DNA from 3 places in the Avibacterium sp. 20-132 genome. Region 2 is predicted to be linked to each of the others. Evidence: riboswitches for the same ligand, from Rfam matches in the RefSeq annotation. Region 2 holds a riboswitch; each other region holds the start of a gene.
What was found. A riboswitch is a leader RNA that binds a small molecule or an ion and turns the genes downstream of it on or off. The one in region 2 is predicted to bind thiamine pyrophosphate.

Region 1 (4,601 bases), 300 kb from region 2:
GGCACTTAGCGAGCAGCCAAGTAAACCCGCATCACCAGACGGGCGTAGGCGAATATCGATATCATAAAGCACTCCCGCACTCGTATTCATACTAAAAATACTGATGATTTTTTGCGTCAGTTTGAGATAAAACTGATTGCTGTCGATCACTTTTTTGCCGCCTTGCGTTTGACCTGTTTTGCTACCGTCAAACAGAAAGACCAAATCCAAATCAGATTTGTAGCCCAGTTCAATGCCACCTAATTTGCCATAGCCAATGACTAAGAAACCTTTCTCATTAGGCGGAAGATATTCAGGAATACCAAAGCGCGCAGTAACTTGTTGCCAAGCAAGCTCTACAACGGCAGCAATAATCGCTTCTGCCAAATAGGTCAAATGATCGCTTACTTTCATTACGGGCAATGCGCCGAGAATATCTGCGGCTGCCACACGTAACAAGGTGCTTTGCTTAAATTGACGCAGGGCATCAATAAACTGTTCTTCGTCATCTTGCGGTAAACGGAGTAGATATTGCTTTAATTCGCTGGCATATTCGCTGAAATCGGTCGGGTTTAATAATGCGTTGCGATCTAATAATTCATCAAGCAAAATGGGGTGTCGCGCCACTTGTTGAGCAATAAGCTGTGAGTGTGAACATAGCTCAATGAGCTGATTGAGTACTTGCGGATTTTCCACTAATAATTCCAAATAGGCGGTGCGAGTGAGAATTTTATCCACAATATCCAACATTCGGGGGAGCAAGCTTTCATAGGCTTGATGTTGAAACACTTGAGTAAGTAGCATCGGCATTAACTGCCTTAATACGCCACGCCCTCTGCTTCCAATCGGACGGCGAGCCAGTTCGTTGCGAAACTGAGTAAGGCGTTGTAGGAGCGGTGCATTTTCTGCCAATGTTATGCCATTTTGTTGCAGAATGAGCAGAAGATCTTCCTCATTGAAATCCGTTTCTAAAAAATCGTTCCATTGGCTATTTTCTTGTGGTGAGGGATCATTTTCTGCACCAATTAATTGTGAAAAAACCGACCGCACTTTATTTTGGTACGATTGTAATAAGGCATCAAAATCCGCCCAGCTTGTTATGCTATTTTCCACGAGGACAGGCTGTTTTTGCGTATTCCATTGGGTATAACGTTGCAGAGCAACAATCAGGCGCTGGCGATCCAGCTCTTTTTCTGGCAAAAGCTGAGTTTGTTTGTCGTCAATGGCTTGCAACACATTTTCTACACGGCGTAAAAAAAGGTAAGCATTTTTTAAATCAGTGACTTCTTGAGAGCTAAGTAAAGCGAGTTGTTCCAATTCAGGTAATATGTGAAGCAATCCGTGTTGTTGCAATTTAATTTCACGTCCACCACGAATAAGTTGGAAAACCTGTACAATAAATTCAATTTCACGAATGCCTCCCGCGCCCAGTTTGATATTATCCGATAACCCACGGCGTCGCACTTCCCGTTCAATTTTATGTTTCATTTCGCGTAAAGATTGGATAACGCTAAAATCAATATAACGGCGGTAAATAAAAGGGCGGAGTAAATTTTGTAAGTTTTTGACATTGGGATCTTGCGGATCAGCGCCTAAGATACGCCCTTTGATCATTGCATAACGTTCCCAATCTCGTCCTTGTTCTTGGTAATATTGTTCCATTGCGGTAAAACTTAGGGCTAATGCCCCCGCTTCACCAAAGGGGCGCAGACGCATATCTGTGCGATACACAAAGCCATCAGGGGTATATTGATCTAAGGCATTAATCAAACGTTGTCCTAAGCGAGTGAAGAAGACACTATTTTCAATAGAACGCCTTGCGCCTTGCGTTTCGCCGTTAGCAGGGTAGGTAAAAATGAGATCAATATCTGAGGAAAAGTTCAGCTCAAAACCGCCTAGTTTCCCCATTCCTAAAATATAAAGTTGTTGCGGTTTGCCGTGGCTATCCATCGGTATACCCATTTCAGCACAGGCACGCTGATAAAGCCAATCCCGAGCGGCAATAATAATGGTTTCTGCCAATTGTGAAAGGGCAATGAAAATTTCTTCGACCGTCGCTAAGTTTAAACTTTGACATAAACTTAACTTCGCCATTTCGCGATGACGAAAAAGACGTAATTGGCGATAAAGTTGGGTGTCATCAGTAACTTCTTGAAGTAAGGAATGCAAGGCTTGTTGGTAATAGGCTGTATTTTCTAAATGGGGGAATTGTTGCCAACATTGGTGTAAAAAGTGCGGTTGTTTTTTTAACGTTTCTGCAACAAAATCAGACATTGCAATGCCTTGTGCCAGTTTACCTATTAGGCTAGTCGGATCATTTTTCTGCTGTGCAAGTTGCGTGTAAAGCCCTTCATTATAATGTTCAGGGTAATGCTGAATTAAACAATCTGCCAGTGTTTTCAACGTATCGTCAAGGTGAGGAACAGAAAATGCCATAGGTTATCCTTATCAATCATTAACTGATTGCTAACTATAAAGAAATTTTAAGAATTTTTAAATACATAGATTGCATTGGTAAAGGAAAATTACTACACTGAACGCGAGCTAGAGGCTCAAATTAGTCGGGGTGCTTGATAGCTGAGATCATACCCGTGAACCTGATACAGTTAATACTGACGTAGGAAACTAATTTTTTTGCTGTTCACGTCAATATTGCTGGTCGTTTTTTATTGGAAGGAAACACTATGCAATTCAAAAAATCTTTTTCTCTTACTTTTCTTACCGCACTTTTGGGCACTAGTCTGATGGCGACACCAAGCTCCGCGCAAGAGGTGCAAGTTTATACTTATGATAGTTTTAGTGCTGATTGGGGCGCCGGTCCAAAAGTGAAAGCGCTGTTTGAGCAAACTCACCCCCAATGTCAGGTGAATTATGTGCCTTTTGATAGCACTGGGGTAATGTTTAATCGGATTCGCCTTGAAGGGAAAAAGAGCAAAGCCGATATTGTGCTAGGCTTAGATCAAACAATGCTTGAAGAAGCGAAAAAGACCTCATTATTTGCAGAACATCAGGTGCCAATGGCGCAACTTTCTTTACCTGAGAAGTGGGAAGATAAGGTGTTCTTACCTTATGATTTTGGTGCTTATGCCTTCGTGTATCATAAAGAAAAATTATCAAACCCACCGAAAAGCCTAAAAGAATTGGTTGATAATCAACAACTTCGCATCATTTATCAAGATCCGCGTACCAGTGGCGTAGGGCGTGGATTAGTGATCTTAATGAATGAAGTTTATGGCGATGATGTAGAGGCGGCGTGGAAGAAATTGGCTCGCCATACCGTTACCGTAGGGAAAGGTTGGTCAGAAACTTACGGCGCATTTTTAAAAGGCGAATCAGATTTGGTGTTTAGTTATAACACTTCACCACTTTATCATCTCTTAAATGACAAGGATGCCAATTATGCCGCGACAGATTTTGCTGAAGGGCAAGTGCTACAAATTGAAACCGCAGCGCGAATGGCAAATCACCCTAACGCTTGTGCTGATGCCTTTATGCAATTTTTGATTACTCCAGAAGCGCAACGCCAAATTTCACAAAAAAATATTATGTTTGCCGTTATTGATGAAAAAATTGAACCGCACTTTGATGCGTTGAAACAAGCACAGCAAAGCAAAACCACGTTGGGAAGTGGCGTCAATACAGAACAATTAAAACAATGGACGAACACTTGGCAAGCCAGCTTAACACAATAATACGCCGTTACGTGCAAAAATTCCCCCTTTCTTCAATGCTTGGGGGAATGGGCGTGATATTGCTATTGGCGACATTTTATGGCTTTACCTTAAGTGCGGTGTTAAATCTTGGCAATCATCAGCAATGGACAGCGCTTTGGAAAGATGACTACATTCGCCACGTTATCGCCTTTAGTTTTGGGCAGGCATTTCTTTCGGCATTCTTATCGGTGAGTATCGGATTATTATTTGCCCGTGCGTTTTTTTACCAAGATTTCCGTGGTAAATCGCTTATTTTGAAATTATTTTCCCTCACTTTTGTGTTACCAGCTTTGGTGGCTGTACTAGGACTATTAGGGATTTACGGACATTCAGGTTGGGTGGCAAGGTTATTTTCCGCCCTTGAGATTGACTGGAAACCCAATATTTATGGCTTAAGTGGCATTTTAATCGCACATTTATTTTTTAATATTCCTTTAGCAAGCCGTCTATTTTTGCAAGCCCTATCAAGCATTCCTAATCAGCAACGTCAGCTTAGTTCACAGCTTAATATTCGCGGTTGGCAATTTATTCGTTTAATCGAATTACCTTATTTACGCCAACAATTTTTGCCTGCCTTTGCGTTAATTTTTATGCTTTGCTTTACTAGCTTTGCCATTGTACTCACACTTGGTGGTGGGCCAGCGTATACCACCTTAGAAGTGGCGATTTACCAAGCCATTTTATTTGAATTTGATTTACCTAAAGCGGCAATGTTAGCGTTGTTGCAATGCGGTTTTTGTGTCCTATTGCTTATGATGAGCAGCTTCTTTCATCGCAAAGATCCTAGCCAGCTCGATTTACGCCAGTTCTGGCGAGAAAAGCAGACAAGTGCGGTACAAATTTGGCAAGTTTTTTGTGTGGGCAGTGTGCTGATTTTTATTTTTTTACCCTTGCTTTATATGGTGGTGG
Region 2 (4,601 bases):
GAACGCTCTGCCGCCGCTTGTACCATAAAATTAGACAAAGCACCAATCATTGAATACCTGAATTCCAACATTGTATTACTCAAATGGATGATTGCAGAAGGTTATGGCGATGCGCGTACGCTAGAACGCCGTATCAACGCAATGGAAAAATGGTTAGAAAATCCTCAATTACTCAGCGCAGATCCTGATGCAGAATATGCTGCCGTGATTGAAATCGATCTCAATGAAATCAAAGAACCGATTTTATGTGCGCCAAATGATCCTGATGACGCTCGCCTTCTTTCTGAGGTGCAAGGGGATAAAATTGACGAAGTATTTATCGGCTCTTGTATGACGAATATTGGCCATTTCCGTGCAGCTGGAAAATTATTAGCCAAGTTTAAAGAGGTCATTCCAACTCGCTTATGGCTCGCCCCACCAACTAAAATGGATGCCAGCCTACTGACAGAAGAAGGCTATTACAGCATTTATGGTAAAAGTGGCGCACGGATTGAAATCCCCGGTTGTTCACTTTGTATGGGCAATCAAGCGCGTGTCGCCAATAATGCCACAGTGGTTTCCACTTCAACCCGCAATTTCCCGAACCGCTTAGGACAAGGGGCAAATGTGTATTTGGCATCAGCAGAACTCGCTGCTGTGGCTGCACTGCTCGGCAAACTGCCAACGCCAGAAGAATATCAAGCCTATGTGGCGGATTTACAGCAAGACAAAGAAGACACCTATCGCTATATGAATTTTGATCAACTTAATCAATATACGCAAAAAGCACAGGAAGTGATCTTCCAAGCCCCTGCTTAGTAAAACCTCAATCACAAAAGTGCGGTGAAAAAATCAGGAAAATTTCACTGCACTTTTCTTTCTATAAAAACCCAAACACCTTTATTTTGTGATTTCTTTGCGGATAAGAAGTGCGGTTATTTTTTGCTTATTTTTATTTCCTTTTTTCATCATTAATTATAGCCATTTAGTCTTTTCTATTTGACAGCAATATCCTGCCCTTTCTATACTAAACGGGAATTAGTCGGGGTGCTTTTTAAGCTGAGATGATACCCGTGAACCTGATTCAGTTAATGCTGACGTAGGAAACTAATTAGATCATATTCTTGCAAATAGCTATGTTGCAGAATATTCTTTTTTACCTTTCTAATTTCTTCCTTGCTCGTCAATATGACTTTTTAATCATTTAATTAATAAGGAAATGACAATGCAATTTAAACCTTTTTTCTCATCATTTTTATCAAAATGTGGCTTAATTTTTATTGTGCTAGGTGGATTCTTTTTATTTAGCCACAATGCTAACGCGGAAGGACGACTCAATATTTATTGTAGCGTGCAACATTCTGTGTGCGAAAAAATGGCTCAAATTTTTGCTAAAAAATATCACGTGGACACCAAATTTGTGCGTAATAGCACAGGGGCAACCTTAGCTAAAATCAAAGCAGAACAAGCCTTGCCACAAGCGGATATTTGGTATGGCGGCACCATTGAACCTCATTTTCAAGCTGCGCAATTAGGATTACTCGAACCTTATCGTTCGCCCCTACAAGCGGAAACAATGCCACAATTTAAAGCATTGCTCGACAAGCACGGTGATGTAACCGCAATTGGCTATATTATTGTGTTAGGCATTGGTGTAAATACGGAAAAGTTCAAACAATTAGGCATTAAGGACTACCCAAAATGTTGGAAAGATTTAACCGATCCCAAATTTAAAGATCAAATTCAAATGCCTGATCCGCGCAATACAGGTACCGGCTACACCTTTATCGCAACACTCGTGCAATTATTCGGTGAGGAAGAAGCCTTTCGTTATCTTAAAGCTTTAGATAAAAACATTTCCCAATATGCAAAAAGTGGCACAGAGAAATCCAATCTCTCGCGTGGGGATGCGGCGGTAACCATCGGTTTTATTAATGGTTATCAAACAGAAAAAGAAAATGGCGCACCAGTGGAAGCAATTTTACCTTGTGAGGGGGATAGCTATTCGCTTGGTGGTATCAGTATTTTGAAAGGGGCGAGAAATTTAGACAATGCGAAATTATTTATGGATTGGGCATTAACCCCAGAAGCACAAGAAATTGCGTGGCGTGAAGAAAAAATGTATCAAATTCCAACCAATATTCACGCTAAAGCCTCGCCAAATTCAACCGATCCAAAAACCTTAAAACTCATTGACTTTGATTTTGATCGCTTTGGCTCAGACGAAGAAGGAAAACGCTTAATAAAACGTTGGCTAGAAGAAGTGAAACTAAAGTAAGTTTACATTGACAAAGGATAAAGTGCGGTTAAAAATAACCGCACTTTATGATTTTTTACGTTAGGAAAGCTGTTCATAATGCGATACCAGGTTATTTTCGCAATTTGTATTATTTTCTTACAATGTTTTATTTATATTTTTAACCGCACCCTTTCTTGGCTTTATTTGCAAAATGCCAGTCCTGTTTGTCGTAAAATTTTCACCCTGAGTACTTATCTCGCTGCAAACAGTATTATTTTGCTCACTGTCTCGCGTATTTACCCGATGTTTCGCACTAGCGCTTTTATTTTGGCATTTTTGCTTTTTGCAAGCTTTGTCAGCTTAGCCTGTGTAGCTATTTACTTTATCTTTAGAAAACAAAAATTTAAGCCCAAATTGCACCGCACCTTAGCTTGGCTTTATCCTGTTGGTTTAATCAGTTTGATTGGATTGAGCGTCTATAATGCTTACACGCCACAAGTCATTCATTATCAAATTACCTTGGATAAACCTTTCAAACCCTTGCGTATTGGAATGGCGAGTGATTTTCACCTTGGACGATTATTTGGTGGCAAACAATTGGATAAGCTGGCTGAAATAATGAACGAGCAAAAAGTCGATATTATTTTACTCCCGGGCGATATTATGGATGATAATATTCGCGCTTATGTCGCAGAAAAAATGCGACCGCATCTTGCTCAATTACACGCCCCGCTTGGCGTTTATGCCACCTTAGGTAACCACGATTTCTTTGGACAACAGCAGGCGATTGCCAACGAAATTCGTCAAGCTGGTATTACGGTTCTGATGGATCAAGCAGTGCAAGTAGATAATCGTTTTGTGCTGATTGGGCGTAATGATGATTTATTTAAAGCGCGTCCAAAAACCAAAGATATAATTAATCGCTTAAATACCCATTTACCTATTTTTCTATTGGATCACCGTCCAACAGAAATTATGGCACATTCAACCTTACCTATTGATATTCAGGTTTCAGGCCACGCACATAAAGGACAAATCTTTCCAGCAAATTTAATCACAAAGGTGTTATATCGTTTAGATTACGGTTATGAGAAAATTGGCAACGGGCATTTTTTCGTTACTTCAGGTTATGGATTTTGGGGAATTCCAATGCGATTGGGATCGCAATCGGAAGTGTTTATTATTGATGTAAAAGGAAAAGAATAGGGCGTGAGAATGAACTTTCTAAATAAAAATTTAAGTAAAATTTACACCGCACTTTGTTTAGGCTCGGCAACGCTGTTTTCCAATGCCGTTCAGGCCGAAGGCAAGCTCACCGTCTATTGTAGTGTGCAAAGTACGACTTGTGAGAAAATCACGCAGGCTTTTAGTAAGAAGTATCATGTGCAAACTCAATTTGTACGTAATAGTACAGGGGCGACCTTATCCAAGTTAAAAGCAGAACAACACAATCCGCAAGCGGATGTTTGGTACGGCGGTACGATTGAATTACATTATCAAGCTGGCGATCTGGGTTTACTCAGCCCTTATCGTTCACCAATGCAAGCTGAAACAATGCCACAATTTAAAGCATTGTTAGATAAAAAAGGCGATCTGACGTCTATTTTATATATGCTCGTACTTGGTTTTGGTGTAAATACTGAAAAATTTGCTGAGCTAGGCATTAAAGACTATCCAAAATGTTGGAAAGATTTGCTTGATCCCCGCTTAAAAGGACGAATTCAAGTACCAGATCCTCAACTTTCCGGCACGACTTATACAGCGATTGTTACGCTGATTGAATTACTCGGTGAAGAAAAAGCCTTTGCCTATCTAAAACAGTTAGATAAAAATGTTTCTCAATATATGAAGAGCAATCAAGTTACCAGTAATTTAGCACGCGGTGAAAGTGCGGTCAGTGTTGGGTTCGTGCATAGTTATGCCACCGAGAAAGAAAATGGCGCACCAGTGGAAGCCATTTTGCCTTGTGAGGGTGATAGTTATTCCCTTGGTGGATTAAGCATTATTAAAGGCGCAAGAAACTTGGATAACGCAAAATTATTTGTAGATTGGGCATTATCTAAAGAGGCACAAGAAATTCCTTGGCGTGAGGCTGGGGTTTATCAAATTCCAACTAATGTGAATGCGCAAGCTTCACCCAAATCAGTTGATCCTAAAACCTTGAAGCTGATCAATATTGATTTTGACCGTTTTGGTTCGGCAGAAGAAGGCAAACGCTTAGTCAATAAATGGGTGCAAGAAATTAAATTGAAAAAAGAAAATTAACTTTTCGCAAAAAAATGACCCCACTTTTAATGTGGGGTCAGGCATTTTAACCTTTCAAACGTTCAAAGCCCGCTTTCAAATCAGCGATTAAATCTTCAACTTCTTCAAAACCAATATG
Region 3 (4,601 bases), 460 kb from region 2:
GCCAGCCTGTGTGGAGGCTATAATATGAGAGCCACCAACACAGGAGCAAGCCATAATCACACCCGGACCTAAATTACGTAATAGAGAAAGGTTTATTGTCATTTATTCACCTAGAATTGCTTTTACTGTTAATGCGACATCTTCCGCTTGCATAATGGTGGAGATCACGGCAACGCCATCTGCACCGTTTTGTAGAAGTGGTTTCACGTGAGGGGTTTTTATGCCACCAATGGCGACTAATGGCTTAGTAATTCCTTGCTCACGCAAATATTGAACAAAATTAATGCCGACATCTGGAGCCGCGTCAGATTTTGAAAAAGTTGGAAAAATAGGACCGCACCCATAATAATCAACGCCATTGAAATCATTATGTTGTTGTGCTTGTTGCAAGGTATTGACCGATAAACCGATCAGCATTTTGCCTTGAATTTGTTGAGCAAGCTTATCTACCGCAAAATCTTTTTGCCCAACGTGAATGCCGTCAGCCTTCAATTTTTCTGCGAGTGCGACATCATTATTCATAATAAAAGGCACATTATATTGTTGGCATAATGCCTGACATTGGCGAGCAAGCTGTTCAATTTCCGTTGGATCTTGCAATGAAAATTGCCCTTTTTCACGAAATTGATAACAAGTAATACCGGCTTTTAACGCCTGTTCTAAACGATCTAACAAGGTTTGTTGTGGATTGTTGGCATATTGTGGTAGATGACGGCAATCTTGTGTGCCGGCCACCAAATAACAGCGTAAAATGTGTTTATTCATAATTTTTTTGCTCCTGTGAATAGGCCCAGTGATTCGTTGGGCCGTGTCCGTGTCCGATATTTAAAGGGTGCGTTATGGCACTTGTGATAAACGCTTTGGCCGTTTTGCAGGCTTGCTCTAAAGATTGTCCTTTTGCGAGTTCAGCGGTTAAACAAGCGGAAAACGTGCAGCCTGTGCCGTGTGTGTGTGGCGTATTAAAACGCGGACTTTCCAAAATAAAAGATTGCGTTGGCGTGAAAATAAAATCTTGGCATACTGTGCTTTTTGAATCTTGTTGATGACCACCTTTTATAATCACTGTTTTTGCACCCATTTGTTGTAAATGTTCAGCAATTTTCTGGATACTATGCTGATCTTCCGCTTTCAATCCAGTTAATGCTTCTGCTTCGGGTAGGTTGGGGGTTAGCACATCGGCTAAGGGCAATAACTGCTCACGCATTGCATTGATTGCCGATTGTTCCAATAAACTAGCGCCTCCTTTAGCGATCATAACAGGATCTATCACAATATTAGGAATCGGGTGTACCTTTAAAAATGTGGCTACGGTGTGAATAATTTCCGCAGTGCCTAACATACCGAGTTTCACCGCATTGGGCGTGAAGTCTGCGATAATCGCATTCAGTTGCGCTTCAATGGTTTTAGGCGGAATTAAATGAATATCGGTTACCCCTAAGGTATTTTGTGCGGTAACCGCAGTAATCACACTCATACCAAATACATTCTGCATTTGAAAGGTTTTTAGATCTGCTTGAATACCCGCACCACCGCCACTGTCTGAGCCGGCAATTGTAAGGGCTTGTGCAATATGAGCCATTTTTTCTCCTTATTTATGCTGATTTCTCTATGCTAACTCGTGCAAATTGTGCCACTTGCTGGTCATTCAATTCGCCAAGTGAATCTAAAAGTGCGGTGTAAAATTGCCCATATTTTGTTGGCGCAAGATGTTGTGCCGCTAATTCTCCTGCTACGGCATAAGCTGTACAGGCTTGTACGACGGCCTCAAAAGGAGAATGCGGGTTAACCGCCAAAAATGCGCCTAACACTGCGCCGAGTAAACAGCCCGATCCTGTGATTTTAGGAAACATTGCCGTTCCATTATGAATAGTGGCTAATTGCGTTCCATCACTAATATAATCCACCTCACCACTTACTGCGACAATACATTGATAACGTTGCGCAGCAAGCATTGCAATTTCGCCAATATTGCCATCACCTTGTCCCGCATCTACGCCTTTCGCCGACCAATTTACGCCAGCTAATTGAGCAATTTCGCCAGCATTGCCACGAATAGCAGTGAATTTTACCTTGTTAAGTAATTCAGCGATTACGTCCTTGCGATATTGCGTTGCGCCGACCCCGACCGGATCAAGCACGACGGGAATACCAGCTTGATTTGTGGCTTGCCCTGCCGCCAACATCGCTTTCACTTTAAAGGGATCGAGTGTACCAATATTAATAGACAAGGCGGCACTGAATTGAGCAAGATCGGCCATTTCTTCTTCCGCATCCGCCATAATCGGCGATGCACCTAAAGCGAGTAGCCCATTAGCCACATAATTTGCCACCACAATATTCGTAATGCTATGAATTAACGGGTTTTTTTGACGGATTTGTTCTAACAAATTGAATTGCATCATATTCTCCTATTATGCATAAGAAGGGAGTAAAAAATAAAATACCAATGATAAAAGTAGATTTTTATTCATTGATAGGAAATAAAAAGTAAGAAATTAGGGAATAAAACAGAAATAGGGTGCGGTATAAAATTAGACAAGTTTTCATAATAAGTTTCCTACGTCAGTGCTAACTGGATCAGGTTCAACGGGTATCATCTCAGCTACTTAACGTAGCACCCCGACTATTAATGCTTTTCACTCTACAAAGAAATGAGGAGAAAGACAATATTAATCGTCATAATTTTTTTATTCTTTAATAAATATTTTTAATTTTGCGAGCAAGATCGCAAAAATGATTTAAGGGCATTGCGAAAGTGCGGTGCTTTTTTCATAGTATTTTTATTTGTCATCGTAAATGTGAACCTTATGTTGGAATGAAATTTTCGCTCAAATTAGATGTGATTTTATGGCTGATTATTGGGGCAGGCTTGAGTTTACTTTATGTCCCGAAAGCCCTATTAATGAACTTACATTTAATGTTTTGGCTTGTGGGAAGTGGAGCATTGGCAGTCTTGATTGCCTATGCTTTTACTTATTACAACACGGCAAAATGCCTCATTTATGGGGTGATTTTTGTGTTGAGTTTAGGGTATTTTCATTTCCAAGCGAATCAGCTTTTGAGCCAAGCAGAACAGCTTGCCCGTGTAAATAACCACATCAGCACGCCAATCAAGATCGAGAAAATTTTACATCAGCAAGATTATCAAACGATTATTGCCACAGCGAGATTAGCAGAAAAGTTGCCCGAACAGCGTATTTATTTGCAATGGCAAAGCAAGAATAACAGCGTTTCAGATAGGAAGATTGAAGCAGTTAAAGTAGGGCAAATTTGGCAGGCAGAATTATTGCTTAAACCTTTAGCAAGCCGTTTAAATCAAGGCGGTTTTGAACGGCAAAAATGGTATTTTTCACAAGGCATTAGCGCCTATGGCAGAGTAAAAAGTGCGGTAAAAATTACGGAGAATTTTTCTTGGCGCGAGCGATTATTGCAAGTCAGTTTTCAGCAGACCCAAGGTTTATCTATGCAAGGACTGTTACTGGCATTGGGTTTTGGCGAACGAGCGTGGCTTAACCCTGAACATTGGCAAATTTATCAGAAAACAAATACAGCACATCTCATCGCAATTTCTGGTTTGCATATTGGCTTGGCGATGTTGCTCGGTTTTGCTCTCGCAAGAGTAATGCAGTTCTTTTTACCCACTCACCGAATAGGGGCGATTTGGCCATTATTATGTGGGATTTTGATTGCGTTAATTTATGCTCAGCTAGCTGGATTCTCTATTCCCACCTTAAGAGCATTGCTTGCCTTATGCTTGGTTTGCGTGATCCGAATGCTACGCTGTTATTATACCGCTTGGCAGTATTTTCAATGGGTGGTGGCATTGCTTATGCTATGGGATCCAATGATGTTACTTTCCGTCAGCTTTTGGCTTTCTGCGGGCGCGGTAGCGAGCTTGATTTTATGGTATCAGCTTGTTCCTTTCGATTGTATTAAGTGGCAAATTTATCCGATTAAAAATGTGTGGGTGAAGAAACTAGTGCGCTGGATTTTTTCCTTATTTCATCTGCAATTGGGGTTGCTATGTTTATTTACCCCTATTCAGCTTTATTTTTTTCACGGAATGGCTTTATCGGGAATGATAGCAAATCTTTTCGCTGTGCCATTGTTCAGTTTCTGTCTTGTCCCAATGGTGCTGTTTGCAGCATTGAGTCAAGGGGCATTGGGTTCGTGGCAAGGGGCAAATTGGCTTGCAGAATACCTCACCGACTATCTGGCACAATGGCAAGGATATTGGTTGAATATATCTCATAAGCAAGGGCAATGGATTGTGATTCTATTACTTGGTTTAGGATTACTTTATGTTCACTTTTTGCAGTATTTTCAGCAAAATTCACAGCTAAAAGTAATGAAAAAACCGATCTTAGCGGTAAAAAAGAGCATTTCACTTAATGCAGAAAAATTGCCCAATCCGCGATTTCTGCAAAAAATGAAGTTTATTTTTATGGGCTTGCTTAGCATAATGCTGATCAATTTAGGGTGGCAAGGGATAAATACACCTAAATGGCGGTTAGAAACCCTTGATGTCGGGCAGGGCTTGGCTACCTTATTGGTGAAAAATCAGCGTGGTATTTTATATGACACTGGAGCAGCTTGGCGTA

Region 1: it holds a riboswitch for thiamine pyrophosphate, as region 2 does, so the genes downstream of both, thiB (thiamine ABC transporter substrate binding subunit) here and L4F93_RS09635 (ABC transporter substrate-binding protein) in region 2, are expected to answer to the same signal.
Region 3: it holds a riboswitch for thiamine pyrophosphate, as region 2 does, so the genes downstream of both, thiM (hydroxyethylthiazole kinase) here and L4F93_RS09635 (ABC transporter substrate-binding protein) in region 2, are expected to answer to the same signal.

Annotation. Positions count from the first base shown of each region.
Region 1 is NZ_CP091456.1:1,713,427-1,718,027, forward strand. It holds gene glnE (bifunctional [glutamate--ammonia ligase]-adenylyl-L-tyrosine phosphorylase/[glutamate--ammonia-ligase] adenylyltransferase) at 1-2,415, opposite strand, end outside; TPP riboswitch at 2,532-2,620, shown strand; gene thiB (thiamine ABC transporter substrate binding subunit) at 2,664-3,671, shown strand; gene thiP (thiamine/thiamine pyrophosphate ABC transporter permease ThiP) at 3,707-4,601, shown strand, end outside.
Region 2 is NZ_CP091456.1:2,015,064-2,019,664, reverse strand. It holds gene acnB (bifunctional aconitate hydratase 2/2-methylisocitrate dehydratase) at 1-798, shown strand, start outside; TPP riboswitch at 1,013-1,102, shown strand; gene L4F93_RS09635 (ABC transporter substrate-binding protein) at 1,205-2,257, shown strand; gene L4F93_RS09630 (metallophosphoesterase) at 2,336-3,424, shown strand; gene L4F93_RS09625 (ABC transporter substrate-binding protein) at 3,434-4,483, shown strand; gene metC (cystathionine beta-lyase) at 4,530-4,601, opposite strand, start outside.
Region 3 is NZ_CP091456.1:2,477,020-2,481,620, reverse strand. It holds gene L4F93_RS12005 (NRAMP family divalent metal transporter) at 1-102, opposite strand, end outside; gene thiE (thiamine phosphate synthase) at 103-765, opposite strand; gene thiD (bifunctional hydroxymethylpyrimidine kinase/phosphomethylpyrimidine kinase) at 758-1,579, opposite strand; gene thiM (hydroxyethylthiazole kinase) at 1,593-2,402, opposite strand; TPP riboswitch at 2,538-2,632, opposite strand; gene L4F93_RS11985 (DNA internalization-related competence protein ComEC/Rec2) at 2,816-4,601, shown strand, end outside.